Regions from separate parts of the Paenarthrobacter sp. NPDC089675 genome, predicted to be linked through region 3. Evidence: riboswitches for the same ligand, from Rfam matches in the RefSeq annotation. Region 3 holds a riboswitch; each other region holds the start of a gene.

Region 1 (2,254 bases), on a different contig from region 3:
GGTTTGGCCCTTACTGTCGGCCTGCCGGGCACCAGCCCCGTCATGGCCACCTCGGAATCCGGCCAGACCGAAGCGGCCCTGGCTGTCTCCGGGGGCAGCCAGCCCGAGGTTTCCGCCGAGGCGTCGGCAAAAATCGACTTCAGCCGGGCGGCAGTGGCTACCAAGGCCGACCCGGACGGCAAGCTCAAGCAGCTCTTGAGCGCACAGTCGGTGGGAAGCATTACTGCCAGCTCCTCCAAGGGCACCCTGGGCAGCCCCCTCGACACACTGACCACGGCTTCTCCCTTCGGTTACCGCGTCAGCCCCTTGACCGGCGGCACCGGAGACTTCCACCGCGGCCAGGACTTCGTGGCGCAGTGTGGAACCGCAGTCCACGCAGCGGCAGCAGGCAAGGTCACCTTTGCAGGCTGGCACGAATACGGCGGCGGCAACCGGGTGGTAGTGGACCACGGCAACGGCCTGGAGACCACGTACAACCACCTGTCGTCCTTCAACGTCAAGGTCGGCCAGACCGTCAACCGCGGCGACGTCGTGGCCTTGAGCGGCACTACAGGCGCCTCGACCGGCTGCCACCTCCACTTTGAAGTCCAGGTCAACGGCGAAGTCGTTGATCCCATGGGTTGGCTCTAGGCCAGCTGATGGTTGTCTCTCGCATTCGTGACACGCCCCGTGATCTGAATGTGACATTCGCGTTCAACTGTTGTACCGTCTAAAGCGCATCGGCTTTTTAGGGGGCCGATGCACTTGAGTGGATTGCCTAGCTCTGCCACCACTCAGGGTCCGTTCGCATAAATCGTCTGGCAGGGGCGGGGGAACCACTTTTGGTCTTCGAAAGAAGGCCTTGGGGTTAAGTCACAAAGCTTCTTCGAAGCCGTGGCCGGATGACTCCCATCCGAATCCGACAGCTCACCTCGCAGGCATTGGGAGAGGCTACCTACGTGTCATCACGCACTACCCCTGCGCGCCACCGCGCCGAGACGGTTAACCCGTTGAACACCCTTTCGAAGGCTGTTTCGAACAACGCCGGAACCGTTGGCCGCCAGGCCGCAGTCCTGGCCGCAGCATCCGGCCTCGTCCTGACGGTGGGCCTTCCCTCCCAGGCAGCCGATACCGACGTTTCCAAGGCAGAGTCCAGCACCCAGCAGCTGGTCACCACCGCCGTCGTCACCGCAGAGCCCACCGCCACCGTCTCCTTCGAGAGCCCGGTAGTCGTCACCAAGGAAGCCCCCAAGGTCCAGCGCGCTTCCCAGGCCACGCAGCGTTCCCAGGCCGCCGGAGACCAGGCCAACGGCGCCGTCACTGCCCAGTCCTCCGACGCAAAGGCTTCAGCAACCAGCGCAGCCGCCTCGGGGCTCGCAGCGATCGCCTACACCGGCATCGGCCACCCCTACGTTTGGGGCGGCACTACCCCCAACGGCTGGGACTGCTCCGGCTTCACCCAGTGGGTCTACGCCCAGGCCGGCATTAGCATCCCCCGCGTCAACGCATGGACCGCAATGAAGCCCACCAGCAACCCCCAGCCCGGGGACCTGGTCATGCAGAACGGCGGCGCGCACGTCGGCATCTACGTCGGCAACGGCATGATGATCAGCGCGCTGAACCCCAGCCAGGGCACGCTCCTGCACTCGGTTGCCTCCACGGGCACCTCCTCCTTCTTCACTCTGCAGTAGAAAACACCATTCGGGTTAGCCGGCATGCCCCCCAAGTGCCGGCTCTCCCATGACCCGTGTGCTGTCCCAGCCGCGCACGGAAACGGAAAGAGATTAACCATGACCAGTGCAAACAAGGTTGCACGGCACCGAGCTGAGGCCCCCAAGACCAGCTCACTCGCCGTCATCGCGAAGGCTGTCAGCGACAACGCCGGTGGCGTTGGCCGCCAGGCAGCCGTTATTGCTGCTGCTTCGGGCTTGGTCCTGACCAGCGGTGTGGCCGCAAACGCTGCCGACGCCAACGTCCAGCATGATTCCACCGCCACGTCGTCGATCGATGTCCAAGCTGTTGCGCAGTCGAGCATCGCCGCTGATTCCACGGTGGCCATCTCCTACGAGCGTCCCGTTGTCTCGACGGTGGAGGCTCCCGCTCCGGTTGTGGAGCAGGCTCCGGCCAAGGCGGAGGCAAAGACTGCTTCGACCTCCGGTAATGCCACGCTTGCCGTGAACTCCTCCACTCCGGCCGCCAAAGCCCCCGCTGCTTCCAGCGGCCTGGGCGCTGCAATTGCTGCCGCCGCCTACGCCCAGCTCGGCGTGACGCAGGA
Region 2 (2,254 bases), on a different contig from region 3:
GGGGCAAGGCAGGAGCGGCGAAGGTCCCCGAATGGGCGGGGTTCGGCAGCGCACTGGTGGCGGGATCTATGAGCGTCATGCATTTACATTGAGGCTGCCGATTGTGAGGGCTTTAGGCGGAAGCTGTGACGGGACTGTGTAAGTTTCTCCGTCCGGCGGGACGCGAAAAGCCGCCCCCGGAACGGGAGCGGCTTTTCGGGAAAGCTCTCGGCTTAGTACCAGTTGTTGGCCAGGTGGAAGGCCAAGGCAGCCGACGGGGAACCGTAGCGTTCCTTGATGTAGTTCAGGCCCCACTTGATCTGGGTCTGGTAGTTGGTCTGCCAGTCAGCGCCCGCCGAAGCCATCTTGCCGGCCGGAAGCGACTGGACAATACCGTACGCACCGCTGGAAGCGTTGGTGGCAGTGGTGCGCCAGCCCGATTCCTTCTCCCACAGCGTGTTCAGGGCGGTCATTTCGCCCGGGCCCCAACCGTAGCTGGACAGGATGCTGGCAGCGTACGCCTTGGCGGCGGCGGGATCGTCAACGGCCTTCGGCGCAGCGGCGGCTGCGGCGTCAGCTGCTGCCTTGTCTGCGGCTGCCTTGTCCGCGGCGGCCTTGGCAGCGGCATCAGCGGCGGCCTTTTCGGCAGCAGCCTGCGCGGCGGCGGCCTGGTCCGCGGCGGCTTTGTCCGCTGCAGCCTTGTCTGCGGCCGCTTTATCTGCGGCGGCCTTCTGGGCGGCAGCTGCCTTTTCTGCTGCGGCTTGCTTGGCGGCGTCAGCCTGGGCGGCGGCTTCGGCGGCCGCGTTCTCGCGGGCCTGCGGGTCGATCTGTGCTGCCGACTGGGTCTGGGCGGCCTGGCTCAGTTCCGGAAGGTTGAAGGCTGCGTTTGCAGCCTGCCCCAGCGATGCAACACCGAGTGCGGCGGCAACAACGCCGGCTACTACCGACATGCGGTGGCCGGCCTTGCCCTGACGGGCAGCGTTCTTCAGAACGGTCTGCGACTTGGTCAGCGGGGCGGTGTTTTCGTCGCGATGGCGCGCGGAAGGGCGCGCCTGATCCTTGAATTCAGACATGTGTGATTACCTCTCAGCGCCTGCGGAGTTAGCTGTCGGGTTCGGATGAGGTCATCCGGCCGCGCGCGTAGCTGCGGCTTCACCCCAAGGGCCGGCGCAATGCCTGGCCCGGAGACTCTGGGTCCCCCGTCTCTGCCTCGATGAGAACGGAACTCCGGGAAGTGGCAGAGCTCGGCGCATCCCGGGTGTGGGTCTCTTGGGGCGACCCACCCTTTCGACGCTACAGGAGGTTTCCGCTTAAGTCACATTTGGGTAACAGAGATCACGACGGCGGTGCGTCGCCTTGCCCGTTCCGTTATGCGTGTTCGACCGTTACGCACGGGAGCCTCAGGGCAAACTCTGTGCGACCGGGTTTGGAGGTTACTTCGACACTTCCGCCGTGAGCTCCCACGATCGACTCCACGATGGAAAGTCCCAGGCCGGAGGTACCTTCAGAGCCGGACCGGGCCGAATCAGCCCGGGCGAAACGGGAGAATATCCGCCCCTGGAAGTCCGCAGGGATTCCGGGTCCGTTATCGGTTACGGTGACCACTGCGCTGCCATCCGCGGAGATCATGACCCCGGTTACCACGGTGGTTCCGGGATCTGTGTGCTTCCGGGCGTTGGACAACAAATTCGCCAGGACCTGATGGAGTTGTGTCGCGTCCCCGCGCACTGTGATTGGTTGGTCCGGCAGGCGGAGTTGCCAAATGTGGTCCGGCGCCATGACTTTCTCGTCACTAACAGTCTCGATGACCAACTGGGTGAGGTCGACGTCCGTGAGCTTCAGTGGTTGGCCCTCGTCCAGCCTGGCAAGGAGCAGCAAATCTTCCACCAGGGTGGTCATGCGTTCGGACTGGCTCTGGACACGTGCCAGCGACTTCCGGCCGTCCTCGGTGAAGTTCTCCGTCATGCGCAGCATTTCGGTGTACCCGCGGATGGCCGTGAGCGGCGTCCGCAGCTCATGCGACGCGTCTGCGACGAACTGCCGGACTTTGGTTTCGCTTTCCTGCCGTGCTTCGAGGGCCCTGGCGACGTTGTTGAGCATCTGGTTGAGGGCGTAACCAACGCTGCCCACTTCCGTTCCCGGGTGGGAAGCCGACGGCGGCACTCGCACCGCAAGGGCCACCTCACCGGCGTCGAGCGGCAGCCGCGAGACCTTGGTGGCGACCTCCGAAAGCTGCTCCAGCGGCCGCATGGTGCGCCGGATGATGACCGTACCG
Region 3 (2,254 bases):
GCATGCACCTTGTTGGCGTAGGGGAACTCATCACGCCGACGCCCAAGGAAGTGCTCCGTCAGGCCAAGGCAGTTGGCCAGGCAATCTCCTCGAAGGTGGCGCTTCCAGCAGGGCCGGGCATCGCGATCGCCTAGAAACAACAAAGCCAAGCTTTAGGCAAAGCCAAAGGCCGGCACCTGGAGAAGGATTTCTCCGGGTGCCGGCCTTTGGTTTATGCGATGCGGTGAAGCTTAGGCGCCCGCACGTACGTACGTGATGGGGCCGGTTGCGGTCAGCCAGCTGATCGGGTGGATCCCGGTCTGGTTGCCGTTGATGCCACCGCTGATGGCCTGGCCGTTGCCGATGTAGATGGCAACGTGGCCCGACTGGACGATCATGTCGCCCGGCTGGGGGTCGCTGACTACCTTGCCGTAGTTCAGGAACTGCATCGGAGCCAGGTCACCCACGGGGATGCCTGCGGAGCCGAGGGCCCGCTCCACCATGGCGGTGCAGTCCTGCATGATGCCGATCTGGGCGTATGCCGAGGCAACCATGGCCGCGTTGATGCTGCCGGCCGGAGCGGCTGCGGCAGGGGCCGCGGCGGCGGGAGCAGCAGCAACAGCTGCAGCCTTGGCCGGGGCGGCGGCAACGGTGGTTGCAGCCTTCTTGGCAACAGGAGCCGGAGCAACAGGAGCTGGCTTCTCGATGACCGGAGCAGCTACTGAGGATACGGCCGGGCGCTCGAAGTTCACGGTAGCCGTGGAAGCTGCGGTGACGACCTTGTTGGGGGCCTCGCCGGCGGTCTCGGCAACGGTGGCCGGGCTGGAGTCGCGCTGGACAGGTGCCTGGGCCGGAGTCTCGGCTGCGTGGGCTGCGATGGAGCCGGTCAGCACGAGGCCGGAAGCAGCTGCGATGACCGCGGCCTGACGGCCTGCACCGGAAGCGTTGCTGGCAACTGCCTTGGAGATTGAGATGAACGGATTGGGACGCGTGCTGTCCGCCTTACGACGGCCGCGAAGAATGCGTGAAGACATGAAAAAGCCTCTCCCGATGCCTGCGAGGTTAGCTGTCGGATTCGGATGGGAGTCACCCGGTCACTATCTCCCGCTGTAACTGCGGAAGCTTCGTGACTTCACCCCAAGGCACGCTCAGCGGCGGCCTAAATTGGGTTCCCCGTCTCTGCCGTAGGTTTGTCTGCGAACGGATTCCGGACTGCGGCAGAGCTAGGCAATCAGGCCGGAAGTGCCCTAAGTGTGGATCGGGCACAGGTACTACCGTAACGGATGATCACGGCAAAGTCACATTTAAGTAACGGGAAGGCCCTGGTGAGCGTGTCGCGGTAACCGTTTCGAGATTTTCGCAGGTATGTAGAAAATCGCGTTATTCCGCGGAACTTTCGTCCTCGGCGTCGTTCGAGGCGGCCAGCTTCCTACGCGCGGTAACGGCAAGGAAAACAACGAGGCCCACAGCCACCACGGCCAGGCCGACGATGCTCCAAGGGAACGGCTGCGACGCCGCCGGAGCCGACTCTCCCGTCGCAGTTCCGGGAGCGGCTGTTCCCGCCGTCGGAACCGTGACTGCCGATCCGGAAGTTGAAGGTGACGAGCCCGCGGAGCCGCTAGCCGACGTCGTGCTTCCGGCCGCGGCCTTGAACTTGAAGGTTCCCTCGATGGGGTGCGAATCGGAGCTGACCACGCGCCAGGTCACCGTGTACTCACCTGCGGGCGCACCCGAACGCAGTTTCTGCACGGCCTGGTTGTCGATGATCTCGACGGCGCCATCCGCCCAGTTCTCGCCGCCGGCCGTGACCGTCACACCGGACCCAATGGCCAGGGGGCGGTTGTTGAAGGTGATGGACACTGACACCGGAACTACCGCCACCGTGGCGCCGTTCGCCGGCGTCGTGGACTCAGCGACGTCGTGCGCCGACGCCGGGGCCGCGCCGAACAGCACAGCCGAAGCAAAAGCGAGAGCAGCTACGACGGCGGCCAGAAGCGGGCGGACGGTACGCATGGGGCGGTTTCTCCTAATGTTGGCTTCCTTACAGACTAGGCGAATCGTCCGGCCGCCCCACATCCCGGGCATAGGATTTGAGAGCACACTCACCCAATCTCCGGAGACCTTCATGCTTAAACAAGGTTCTGCCATCGACCGCTATTTCAAGATTTCCGAACGCGGATCCACCTATTCGCGGGAAATCCGCGGCGGATTCGCGACCTTCTTTGCCATGAGCTACATCGTGGTCCTGAACCCCCTCATCCTCTCCGGCGCCGAC

What was found. A riboswitch is a leader RNA that binds a small molecule or an ion and turns the genes downstream of it on or off. The one in region 3 is predicted to bind cyclic di-AMP.
Region 1: linked by a shared signal. The riboswitch ahead of ACIPY2_RS08030 (C40 family peptidase) and the one ahead of ACIPY2_RS20100 (NlpC/P60 family protein) in region 3 are both predicted to bind cyclic di-AMP.
Region 2: linked by a shared signal. The riboswitch ahead of ACIPY2_RS11435 (hypothetical protein) and the one ahead of ACIPY2_RS20100 (NlpC/P60 family protein) in region 3 are both predicted to bind cyclic di-AMP.

The regions. Positions count from the first base shown of each region.
Region 1 is NZ_JBIVHM010000003.1:83,827-86,080, forward strand. Features, by position in the region: gene ACIPY2_RS08025 (M23 family metallopeptidase) at 1-630, shown strand, start outside; cyclic di-AMP (ydaO/yuaA leader) riboswitch at 755-934, shown strand; gene ACIPY2_RS08030 (C40 family peptidase) at 939-1,670, shown strand; gene ACIPY2_RS08035 (NlpC/P60 family protein) at 1,770-2,254, shown strand, end outside.
Region 2 is NZ_JBIVHM010000004.1:296,411-298,664, forward strand. Features, by position in the region: gene ACIPY2_RS11430 (glycosyltransferase) at 1-79, opposite strand, end outside; gene ACIPY2_RS11435 (hypothetical protein) at 213-1,052, opposite strand; cyclic di-AMP (ydaO/yuaA leader) riboswitch at 1,056-1,239, opposite strand; gene ACIPY2_RS11440 (ATP-binding protein) at 1,348-2,254, opposite strand, start outside.
Region 3 is NZ_JBIVHM010000013.1:11,126-13,379, reverse strand. Features, by position in the region: gene ACIPY2_RS20105 (FAD-dependent monooxygenase) at 1-134, shown strand, start outside; gene ACIPY2_RS20100 (NlpC/P60 family protein) at 231-1,013, opposite strand; cyclic di-AMP (ydaO/yuaA leader) riboswitch at 1,017-1,209, opposite strand; gene ACIPY2_RS20095 (copper resistance protein CopC) at 1,360-1,992, opposite strand; gene ACIPY2_RS20090 (NCS2 family permease) at 2,105-2,254, shown strand, end outside.